Regions from separate parts of the Halalkalibacter sp. AB-rgal2 genome, predicted to be linked through region 2. Evidence: riboswitches for the same ligand, from Rfam matches in the RefSeq annotation. Region 2 holds a riboswitch; the other holds the start of a gene.
The links. Region 2 has a riboswitch for thiamine pyrophosphate ahead of thiE (thiamine phosphate synthase). Riboswitches for the same ligand answer to the same signal wherever they lie in the genome.

Region 1 (6,085 bases), on a different contig from region 2:
CGATTTATTCTGTATGTCTTGATAGTTTATGTCTTGATGCAGATCCACTTCATCTTGTATATATTGTAATTCTTTTAAATACGTTTCTTCCAAAAAACGTTCTGCTGACTCCATATCACCGAAATTCAGAAAACCTTGTAGCTCATTCCGTATAAGAAAATCAAGCAAGTCCATTTCTCTAGCTAGCGTACGCAAGGAATCCGGTACATCAGCGATATTAATTTCTAATTGATCGCTAGTCATAATCGCATTATATTGGTCGACAATGTCACAGCAGCTATCCGTCGACAACGCCTCGTAAATTAATTGCTCTTTGTTAAATAATTCACGTTCCCAATGACTTAATAAAATGACAGCAGGAACACCCTGGTCTCTTAATTCAATACTTACTTGATTGACATCCTTAATCGACTGAACAAGAAGCAACGACAATCCACTTAATACGAGTGTAATGATGAGGAGGGCAGATAGGATCTTCGTTCTAAATGTCATACTATTTAACAACTTATTCATTCCAACCTCTCCTCAATTTAAAAAGAAAGTTCCCCTCTTTTATAACGTTCCATTTCCTCATGGATGAACTCAAGCTCTTCTTCAGTAAACATCGCTCCAAAAGGGGACAACCCTGTTACTCCATCCTCATTTGACAAAATTACGCTACCAGTTGGTAAGCCTTCATCACTAAAGTAATCATTCATAATCGACACGTACACTTGTGGAATATCGTTCATGACATTTGTTAGGACATGATTAGGTGCTAAATAACTCTGATCCTCTAAATAGCCAATTACATAAAACCCTAAATTTTTTGCCATGTGGATAATATCAGGATTATAAGCATTTCCTCTCGAGTAAACGACGTCGACTCCTTCTTCCAATAAATCTTCCATGATTTCAACTGCCTTTTCTCCATCGTCACGACTATTAACTGCTTCATAATAAAAGTTTGCTTCTGGTAAATAATAGTCTAATGCGTTTATAAATTCAACATTACGCTTTGCACCTTCGAATGGATCAATTATAGCAATATTATTTGTTTTCGTTTTTAGAGATGCTGCCAATGCAGCAAAATATTCAAATTCGCCTTGGTGAAAGGAATATGCCGTTTGGTTTGATAAATGAGCCTCTCCATGAACCGTAACAAAATGAATATCCTCATACCATAATGCCATATTTTCAAACGGATCAGAAAATTCTCTTCCATGACCAATAATAAGATCAGCGCCCCAATCAGCAGCTTGTACAATTGTTTCAGTTATTATTCTATCATTCATAACATTTATATCCTCATACAAATTCACAGAAACAGGAAAATGTTCTTCAATCTTTAACTTACCTTTATAAGCTAAACTGCCCCAACTTTGATCACCTAGCACATCTGATGTAATAATTACTACTTTTGTGCGTTCTACATTTGTACTCGCTTGAGTATCCTGTAACACTCCATACACTCGTAGAAAAAGGACTAACAGTAGGATAGCAGCTAGAACAATAGAAATAAAAATGATGTATCTTACTTGTTTAGTCTGCATCATAACAGCCCCCCTCGTTCCTTCCTTACTTATCATACCGAATAAATAGACTGAATGCCATAATCAAATTACTTTTTTCTGGTCATTTCGACACTAACCTAAGTAAACTTATATGATTTAAAACACTTTCCAATAAAACCCTCGTGTGTTATAATGTGAGTAATTAAATATTTATATTTAACTAGGGGAGTCCAATGAGTTGGGCTGAGAGGGGAACGCTCTGAAGTTCCTTGACCCTTGGGACCTGATCTGGATCATGCCAGCGTAGGGAAGTTAGTTATGCGTACATATATTGTATTTGTGTATTTAGCTGGGTCCATTACTATTAATGAGCTCAGCTTTTTTGCTTTCTTTCGTTGTATGTTGCAATCAGTCTCTACTAATACACTATTTTTAAAAAGGAGAGATTCGATGAGTACCCGATTAAACGAGCAAGTAATGTCTATCAAATCCAATTTACCAGGAAGTAAGAAAGTGTACGTTCAAGGAAGTAGAGAGAACATCCAAGTGCCAATGCGTGAGATTTCCTTAACTCCTACGGTTAAGGAAGATCGTGAAGAGCATAATGAACCCCTTCGTGTATATGATTCAAGTGGACCTTATACAGATGACCATGTTACGATTGATATCGAAAAGGGATTACCACCTATACGAGAACAATGGATACTGGAAAGAAACAATGTGGAATATATCGAAGGAAGAAAGATAAAGCCTGAGGATAACGGATTAAAAGAAACGGATCAAATTATTAATGCTTTCCCTAAGAAGACTACTAGCGTATTAAGAGCAAAAAAAGGAGAAAATGTTACACAACTTCATTACGCAAAAAAAGGAATCACCACACCCGAAATGGAATTCATCGCCATAAGGGAAGGCTTATCTCCAGAATATGTTCGTGAAGAAGTAGCAAAAGGACGTGCCATTATCCCAGCAAATATTAATCACCCTGAAAGTGAGCCGATGATAATCGGTCGGAATTTCCATGTGAAAATTAATGCTAACATCGGGAATTCCGCTGTATCCTCTTCTATAGAAGAAGAAGTAGAAAAAATGACATGGGCTACTCGTTGGGGAGCAGATACGATTATGGATCTATCAACCGGGAAAAATATTCATACTACTCGTGAATGGATAATAAGAAATTCTCCTGTCCCTGTTGGAACAGTCCCTTTATACCAAGCGTTAGAAAAAGTAAAAGGGATTGCAGAAAATCTAACGTGGGAAGTGTATCGTGACACACTTATTGAACAAGCTGAACAGGGAGTGTCCTATTTCACCATTCATGCGGGGGTTCTCTTACGTTATGTACCTCTAACCGTAAATCGAGTAACTGGAATTGTTTCACGAGGTGGTTCTATTATGGCCCAATGGTGCCTCTATCATCACGAAGAAAACTTTCTTTATACACATTTTGAAGAAATTTGTGAAATTATGAAAGCATATGATATTGCTTTTTCACTAGGTGATGGCTTGCGCCCAGGTTCGATTGCGGATGCAAATGATGAAGCTCAATTTGCCGAGCTTGAAACATTAGGAGAATTAACAAAAATCGCCTGGGAACACGACGTACAAGTCATGGTTGAAGGGCCAGGGCATGTGCCAATGCATCTTATTAAAGAGAACATGGATAAACAATTAGAAACGTGTCAGGAAGCTCCATTCTATACATTAGGCCCATTAACAACAGATATAGCACCAGGTTATGATCATATCACTTCGGCAATTGGAGCCGCTATGATTGGTTGGTTTGGAACTGCTATGCTCTGTTATGTCACACCAAAGGAACACCTTGGATTACCTAATAAAAATGATGTAAGGGAAGGTGTTATCACATACAAAATTGCCGCACATGCAGCAGACCTTGCTAAAGGGCATCCAAATGCACAAAAAAGAGACGATGCGCTTTCAAAAGCACGCTTTGAGTTTAGGTGGCATGATCAATTTCACCTCTCTCTTGATCCAGAAAGAGCAATTGAATTTCATGATGAAACGCTACCAGCAGAAGGCGCTAAAACGGCTCATTTTTGTTCCATGTGCGGACCTAAGTTCTGTAGTATGAGAATTTCACATGACATTCGAAAATTTGCTGATGACAACAATTTAACGACAACAGAAGCTATTGAAAAAGGTATGAAGGAAAAAGCAAAAGAGTTTAAAGAAAAAGGTAACCAAATTTACCAATAATCATTAATGGAAGTCTACAAAGACACTTTAGCTTTGTAGACTTCCAATATAAAATGAGCTTATTTTTGATCTAATTTACGTCTTTGAAGTTCATTCTGTATAAGTAGAATAAATTGTGGACTAATTTCTTGTACTCTTCTAGCTTTTTCGTACAAATCAAGTAGGTCTTCATTATCAATTTTCCAAAACGTATGCGTCATTTTTTTAGTCATTTGCCTCCTCCTACTTGAATTAAACATTTAGTTTACATAATACTATTATAGTAAGCTATAAACTAAAGTTCTAATTCCCTCTTTTGTCGATGGGTATAAAAAACTATCGATTTTTGATTAATTATGTATATATTACCACCTTAGACAAAGATATAGTAGAGACTTTTGTCTGATTATTTCTTTCGATTTAATTTATTCACTAACGTTTTCTTCCAAGCCATTGATAGCATCGGACACTTCAGTAGTTCATTCACTTTATTTTCATCAATTTCCTTACGGTAAGTGATTGTATTAACTTCTGAGACCGTAAAATTTGAGCCCTTTTTTTGTAATTGAAATGGGGATTTTTTTGAGACGATCCCTTCCTTGATGACACGGACATAATAGCCAGAATACCCTGTTTCTTGAATATGCAATGGTAATTGTTTTATGCCATGCTTTAAAGCTACTTTAAAACATGGACTCCTCGGTTGACTTACCTCAACTACAGCTTCCCCCCACAAAAATTGATCTCCTATATAGACGAGCTCTTCTGTCAATCCTTGTATTGAAACATTCTCACCGAACGCACCATAATGAAATGATTGGTCATATCTATTCTCCCAGTATGGCAAATGATCCACGGGGTATATACAAACAGCTTTATCTTCACCTCCATGATTAATGAGATCTGCTTGCTCGTCTCCTACTAGGTTGTGCTTAAATAAAAACACCTCCTGATTCTCAATTGATTCTTTCATGATTCCAGAATTTATTGCTTTTTTACTTTTGTCCGAAATGACTTTGACTGTTCCGATATTGACAGATTTAATCTTATACATAACAAACGATCCCACCCTTCTATTATCAGTAGTTTATCATAAAAAGATGGATCACTTTACCATGATTTAAAGTAAAATGATCCATCTTATCGTTAACGCTTTACTATATGGAAACGATCCGCTAGCAATAACCAATTTTGCGGAAATGATAAACCTAACTTCCAATAACTAATTCCTCTAAGCTGTAATCGTTTAATTAAATCAAATTTCGACTGAATGGATCTAGCATCTTCGAACCAAACTTCATGCTCATTTCCCACTTCATCTGTATAAAAATAAAAAGGAGCCTGTGCATCTTCATCATATTGTATCTCTACTTGGTATCGCTGTGCTCTTTGAATGGCCTCTTGTGGACTAATTGCTTCTGCATAGTCTCCACCAGGTACGAAAGGAAGTGTCCAATCATAACCATATAAATTTTGTCCTAGCATAATCTTATCAGATGACATTTCAGTTAATGCATATTGTACAACCTCTTCGACTGGACCGATCGGCGAGACCGCCATTGGAGGTCCTCCCGAATAGCCCCATTCATAGGTCATTAAAACGACAAAATCGACAATTTCTCCATGAGCCCGATAATCATGGGCTTCATACCATTGACCAGGTTGATCTGCTCTCGTTTTTGGTGCTAATGCAGTCGAAATTAATAAGTCATTTGCGCGAACTCTTTCAGCTGCTTTTCTTAGAAATTGATTGTACGCCTCCCGTTGATCTCCAGGTAAAAACTCAAAATCAAAATGAATATCTTTATAGCCTACACGTAATGCTTCTTCTATAATTGTATCTAATAAACGATCTTGCACTTCTTCACTTTGTAGAATATCTGCGGCTAAATCCCCACTAAATTGACCATCTTCGAGATTCGTAATAACCATCATTAGTGATGCGCCTGTCTCTTCAGCTATTTCTGGAATGCCAGCTAGAGGTTGTGGATCTAAAGAACCATCCCTACGTGCTTCGTAACTAAACGGAGCTAAATACGTTAAAAAACGTCCAACATTTCTAGCACTTGTCAATAGCTCCTCACTAACGGTTTCCCCAATTGGCTCAATATAAGCATTCGATTCAATTTCCCGTTTCGTTAATTCTGGGATATATAGCCTCATCCCAACTTGTAGTGGTTGTTGTAAGGATAGCTCATTGACATCTGCTAAGAACATATAATCAAGTCCGAATTGATTACTAATTGACCACAAGCTATCTCCAGGCTGAACCCAATAAAACTGACCGACGATCGGAATCACAATCGCTTGACCAAGAACAAGTTGGTTAGGGTCTGGAATTTGATTTGCTTCTACAATATCCATTACAGACGATTCATAAGCTTGTGCGA
Region 2 (6,085 bases):
AAATATTGAACGTTGTCGTGAGTTAGTCGAAAAGAGCGTTGGTGTGATAACAGCTATTAACCCACACGTTGGCTATGAAATGGCATCACGTATAGCACAGGAGGCAATTAAGACCGGGGCATCAGTGAGAGATATTTGTCTTGAGCGTGGCATTTTGTCTGAAGAGGAATTAAAAGAGATATTAGATCCAGATGAGATGACAAAGCCTGGGATTTCTGGAGCGAGGTTTTTCGAAGGGCAATAATTATGGTGCATTTAAAGGCATTTCGTCTTCTGAGGTGAAGTGCCTTTTTTCATATGGATAACATGATTAGCTGCTTTATTATGAAAGAGCACGTCGTTCTTTAAAAAAGAAGCTGATTTTTTTTACTTAATTTGTTTTCAAAATAATGAAACATTTTTGAATTTGAAACGTCTATATAGTAAAGAGGATAAAAGTCGGATATGATAGTGATAGACATCTTATGGAGTGGGGGGAGAATTTTGAAGAAATATATCTTTTTTTTCGTTATTGTTTTTGTATTAAATGGTTGTTCAATGGCTGAGCTTGAGGCTAGTCCTAACCCCACTCGAACAATGAATTCAAGTGTACCGAAAGAATTGCCATCATCATTTTTAGAGCGAACAAACATCCTACCGTTTCAGAATGTATCGTCCTCTTTTATTGAAATCGTTGATTGGTATAATGAAGACCATATTCTTTATTTAGAGGAGTCTGATGAACGGTCCTACGTCTATACGTACCATCTTTTTACGGGAACATCTGAGTTATTGTTTGAGACCGATGGATGGGTTGTCGATTTGAAAGGTAATGCTGATCAATCATTGTTTGCTATACAAACATATAGTACTGATAACAAATCGACATTAGTGGTGATTAATGAAGAAGGGCAAATAAAAAGAATCATTGAAGATCTTGGTGAGGAATATTCTGTTTTTTGGAATTCTTATGATCCGACGTCGATGGTTCTTATCTCTTTTCTACCTGATTGGAAGTTTGTAGCTTATCATTTAGATATAACAGTAGATCAGTTAACTGAAGTTGATTTAACGCACCCTTATGTTCAATGGTTATCCGAATCAACGTTTGCTTATTTGAATTGGGATGAGTTTGAGCCAAGTTACCATGCTCCTTTAGTCATTTATCATACTGACACAAAGGAAACGACGTCATGGCAAGAGGATATTATTGCTTTTGCGAGTTTTACAAATGAACTGTCGCTAGCTGTTACGGTTCAATCTCCAGATTCACTCTATTCAACGTATACGTTCTATCAAAATCAAGAGCCGTATCGAAAAATAGAAATGCCGATATTAAATACGTATTCAGAGCAATGGTGGATTCCCTTTTACACGTATGACTCAGTAAATGATGTTTTCTATTATTTGCGTCCTAAATATAGCAGTGATTATTTTAGCTATGAAGATGGCTATGAATTAGTCGCTTATAGTGTGAAAGAAGATTCAGAGAGAAAGATTACAACATTTGATCGACATGAGCCATTAAGTGTGTCACCATCAGGAGATGCAGTGTTAATTGGTGATCGCTATGAGCGAATATATGATGTTGATCGAGGAAACATGATTTATTTATTAGAGGATGAGTAGCTTGCATTTTTGAATGAAACTCTGTCATAATGGAGTCAATGGAATAGTAATTGAGCATATTCAAAAAGTACCAAAAAACGGCAATGGCTCCGTTCGCTACGTGTTATGTGGTCAGAAAAACATTCACGACAAGACTTTTAAAAGATGGAGCGACTGCGCTCATTGCTTTGAGGTCATTCAATAGGGAAATACTTGCCCTATTGGAACAACCTCTAATAAAAAGACTAGGGGTGTCTCATAAGAGACTGAGAATAAGGTGTTTATCTTATACCCTTGTACCTGATCTGGCTGATACCAGCGTAGGAAAGTCGATACACATGATTTTTTCATATGTAGCCGTATTCCGTTGATCGGGTACGGTTATTAGCGTTTAAGAAAAGTCGCTATCGCGTTTTCTTATCAAATTGTTTTCTATTAAAGGGTGGGAGAAGAAATGAAAGAGTTTCAATTATATGCTATTACGGGTGAGGAGTTCCATCAAGGTCGGGATTTAATTGACGTTATGGAAGAAGCTATCAAAGGCGGAGTCGATATGATTCAACTTCGTGATAAAAGAAGCAGTAAAAAAGAGGTTTTTGAAAAAGCAAAAAAATTACGTCAGTTAACATTGCAGTATGATGTCCCTTTTATTGTGAATGATCATATCGATGTTGCATTAGCTGTTGATGCTGATGGTATTCACATTGGTCAAGATGATCTACCAATTGAAGAAGCAAGGAAAATCGTCGGGAACAAACTTATTGGATTATCGACCCACCATATCGAAGAGGCTCGTGCAGCTGTTAAGGCTGGCGCTGATTATATTGGTGTCGGTCCGATATTTTCAACTAAAAGCAAGGTTGATGTCGTTGATCCTGTAACAACTGAATACATTAAACAGGTTGTAGCCGAAATTACGATTCCTTTTGTCGCAATCGGCGGGATTAAATTGCATAATGTTGATCAAGTGTTAGAGGCCGGAGCTTCTAGAATTTGTATGATTAGTGAAATTGTTGGTGCTGAGGATATTCAGTCAGTTTGTCAACAATTTGTAAGGAAACTATCGAAGTAAAGGGGAGTGTGTGTGATGCAACTGCTAATTAATGGTGAGGAACATCAGTTAAACGTTGGTACACTTGATGAAGTTGTCGCACATTTTGAATTGGAATCACAATTAGTTGTAACAGAAGTTGATGGTGAGATTATAGACCGTTCAAATTGGACAACGACAGCGATAAAAGAAGGAATGAAAATTGAACTCGTTCAATTTGTTGGAGGAGGATGATCTCGATGAATAATAAACGTCTAACGATTGCAGGGAAGGAATTATCATCACGGTTTTTCTTAGGGACAGGTAGGTATCCAAACCCCTTTGTCCAAAATGAAGCGATAAAAGCATCGGAGGCTGAAGTCTTAACGTTTGCGATACGCCGTGTCAATTTAGAAGCACCTACTGAGGATGCAATTTTACAGCATTTAGAAGGAATGTCTTTTACGTATTTGCCTAATACATCTGGTGCGAAAACAGCAGAGGAGGCTGTACGAATTGCTCGTCTTGCTAAAGCATCTGGTTTAAGTGATTGGATTAAAGTTGAAATTAGTGTAGATGAGAAGACTTTATTACCTGATCCGATCGAAACGTTAAAGGCTACAGAAGTCCTTGTTGACGAAGGGTTTGTCGTATTACCATATACGTCAGATGATCCCGTTTTGTGTAAGAAGTTAGAGCAAGCAGGGGCTGCAGCAGTCATGCCTGGTGGTGCTCCGATAGGAACTGGCCTTGGAATTTTGAATGCTTATAACCTTCAGCTTATCGTTGAGCAAGCGGAAGTACCGATCATTGTCGATGCAGGTTTAGGCTCAGCGATGGACGTAGCACAAGCAATGGAATTAGGTGCGGATGGAGTTCTAATGAATACACCAGTGGCTAAGGCGAAGGATCCAGTCAAAATGGCACAGGCGATGAAGTATGCAATAGATGCAGGTAGACTTTCATATGAAGCAGGTCGAATTCAAAAGAAAAAGTTTGCTACTGCTAGCAGTGGACTACCATCTTTTATTTCGAATTGATTTAAGGAGGAGCAACTTTGGGGGAACGTGTTCTAGTCTTAGGAGGAGGCGTTATTGGTTTAGCTACTGCCTTTGAGTTAAGTCAAAGAGGCTATGCCGTAACGATTCTTGAGAAGACAGTATGTGGAGGACAAGCTTCGGGTGCAGCAGCAGGAATGCTTGCTCCCTTTTCAGAAATTGGAGAGGATCCGGATGATTTTTTTCAATTATGTCTAGATAGTTTACGAATGTATAAGAAATGGCAGCAAGAAGTGAAGCGAGTATCAAAGCTAGATTTTGAATATAGCGAAAGTGGTAGTTTACATGCTGTGTATCATGAGGCAGATGTGCTAGCGCTTGAAACACGTAAGTCATGGCAAGAACAATGGGGGACAGAAGCTGAGCTTCTTACTGGTGAGCAGCTAAGAAAGATGGAACCGTTGTTGTCAAAGGATTTAAAAGCTGCAATGTATTATCCAGAAGAAAGTCATGTCTTTGCTCCTGATTATGTTCTCGCATTAGAACAAGCCTGTCGTGAAAATGGTGTAACCATTAGTGACCGATTAGAGTCTGTTGAGATTTTAGAATGGAAGGAAGCGGTTCATCTACGTTCTAAGTCAGGCAAGGATTTCCGGGCAGAACAACTTATTATTTGTTCTGGGGCGTGGGCTAGTGAGCTTGAGCATGTTTTTCATATTCGCATACCTGTGTATCCAATTAGAGGGCAAATTTGTGCGTATGACATGCAAGAGAATGATGTGAATCATATTATTTATACAAGTCAAGGATACTTTGTTCCAAAGGCAAATGGAACATTAGTGAATGGGGCATCAGAAGATATAGCTGGATTTCAAACATCTGTTACCGAAAAAGGAATTGAACGACTAACGAATTGGAATAAGCGAGTATTTCCGCATTTAACCCAAAAGAACCCCTTTCATACGTGGGCAGGTTTAAGGCCGGCAACGCAGGATGGCTTCCCTTTGATTGGGAAGCTCCAAGAAGCCGAACATATTACCTTTGCAACAGGACATTATCGCAACGGAATATTGTTAAGCCCAATTACTGCCGTTGCAGTCGCTGATTTGTTAGATGGTCGTAAGTCAATTTATTCACCGTTACAATCGTGTATACCTGAACGATTTTCATAGGAGGAGAGGAATATGTCAATTGCAAAAGCTTTAACAATTGCTGGGTCAGATAGTGGTGGTGGCGCAGGAATTCAGGCCGATTTAAAAACGTTTCAAGAGAGAGAGACGTATGGCATGAGTGTGATTACGGCTTTAACAGCTCAGAATACATTAGGTGTTCATGGAGTATACCCGCAAACACTTGAAGCGATTGAAACACAAATGGATGCTGTATTGTCTGATATTGGAGCCGATGCTGTCAAAACAGGGATGCTATTTTCTGCTGACATTATTAAGCTTGTCGCTCGTAAGCTGAAAGAGTATCAAGTGGAGAACATCGTTGTTGACCCTGTTATGGTTGCTAAAGGTGGTGCAACTCTTCTGCAAAATGAAGCAGTACAAGCAGTAGTAGATGATTTGTTACCCATTTCAACCGTGATTACGCCTAACCTCCCAGAAGCGGCAAAATTGTTACGGTTAGATGGTATTAAGACAGTAAAAGAGATGAAAGAAGCAGCTGAGGCTCTACACCAATTTGGTCCGAAGTATGTTGTATTGAAGGGTGGTCATCTTGAGGATCGTATAGCAATTGATCTTCTTTATGATGGTCACAAGATGCATGAGCTTACTACAGAACGTGTGGATACGAAACATACGCACGGTACAGGCTGTACGTTTGCAGCAGCGATCGCAGCAGAGCTTGCAAAAGGAACCGAGATTATTAAGGCCGTGGAAGAGGCTAAGGCTTATATAACAGCAGCTATTACGTACTCATTAGAAATAGGAAGTGGTATCGGACCAACGAATCATGCAGCTTATCGTCAAAACCGAGAAAGTAAAGGGTTATCTTAAATGTTAAACAGTAATAAAACTGTATTGATTTTACCTATTTTACTAATGGTCATTATGTTTGTAGGTGGTTATTATTTTCTAAATGGGGTAGAATCAATTACAAATGAACAGTTGCAGGATCATGTTGATCTCAATGTGAAATATGAAGAGCGGGAATCTTCTATTGTTATAAATGGTGAATGGAATTGGAACGTCATGCCTTCGGAAGGCTTATATGGTGATGATTATATCGGAATCTACTCAGCTAATCATGATTTAAATTATACAAATGCGACGCTTGAACTGACATATGGAGACCAAGTGATTGAGCAAATCGAAGGTGTTGATGTTGAAAACGGCATTATCTTTGTGTTTCCAAATGAGCTTGTTGAACAAGTAAGCTATGGAAATAGCGGACGTTTTCAAATTGAATTTGGAAACAATGAAATAGCGGATAAAGAACTGCATGTACATTATTTACATACGTG

Region 1: another riboswitch for thiamine pyrophosphate. It lies ahead of thiC (phosphomethylpyrimidine synthase ThiC); the one in region 2 lies ahead of thiE (thiamine phosphate synthase).

What each region holds. Positions count from the first base shown of each region.
Region 1 is NZ_JBGUAV010000009.1:95,183-101,267, reverse strand. It holds gene ACERJO_RS09655 (sensor histidine kinase) at 1-513, opposite strand, end outside; gene ACERJO_RS09650 (BMP family ABC transporter substrate-binding protein) at 531-1,532, opposite strand; TPP riboswitch at 1,706-1,820, shown strand; gene thiC (phosphomethylpyrimidine synthase ThiC) at 1,944-3,716, shown strand; gene sda (sporulation histidine kinase inhibitor Sda) at 3,776-3,928, opposite strand; gene ACERJO_RS09635 (MOSC domain-containing protein) at 4,102-4,749, opposite strand; gene ACERJO_RS09630 (glycoside hydrolase family 18 protein) at 4,842-6,085, opposite strand, start outside.
Region 2 is NZ_JBGUAV010000003.1:52,363-58,447, reverse strand. It holds gene ACERJO_RS03335 (aspartate ammonia-lyase) at 1-244, shown strand, start outside; gene ACERJO_RS03330 (membrane lipoprotein lipid attachment site-containing protein) at 484-1,608, shown strand; TPP riboswitch at 1,825-1,931, shown strand; gene thiE (thiamine phosphate synthase) at 2,042-2,659, shown strand; gene thiS (sulfur carrier protein ThiS) at 2,675-2,872, shown strand; gene ACERJO_RS03315 (thiazole synthase) at 2,878-3,657, shown strand; gene thiO (glycine oxidase ThiO) at 3,675-4,787, shown strand; gene thiD (bifunctional hydroxymethylpyrimidine kinase/phosphomethylpyrimidine kinase) at 4,800-5,618, shown strand; gene ACERJO_RS03300 (hypothetical protein) at 5,619-6,085, shown strand, end outside.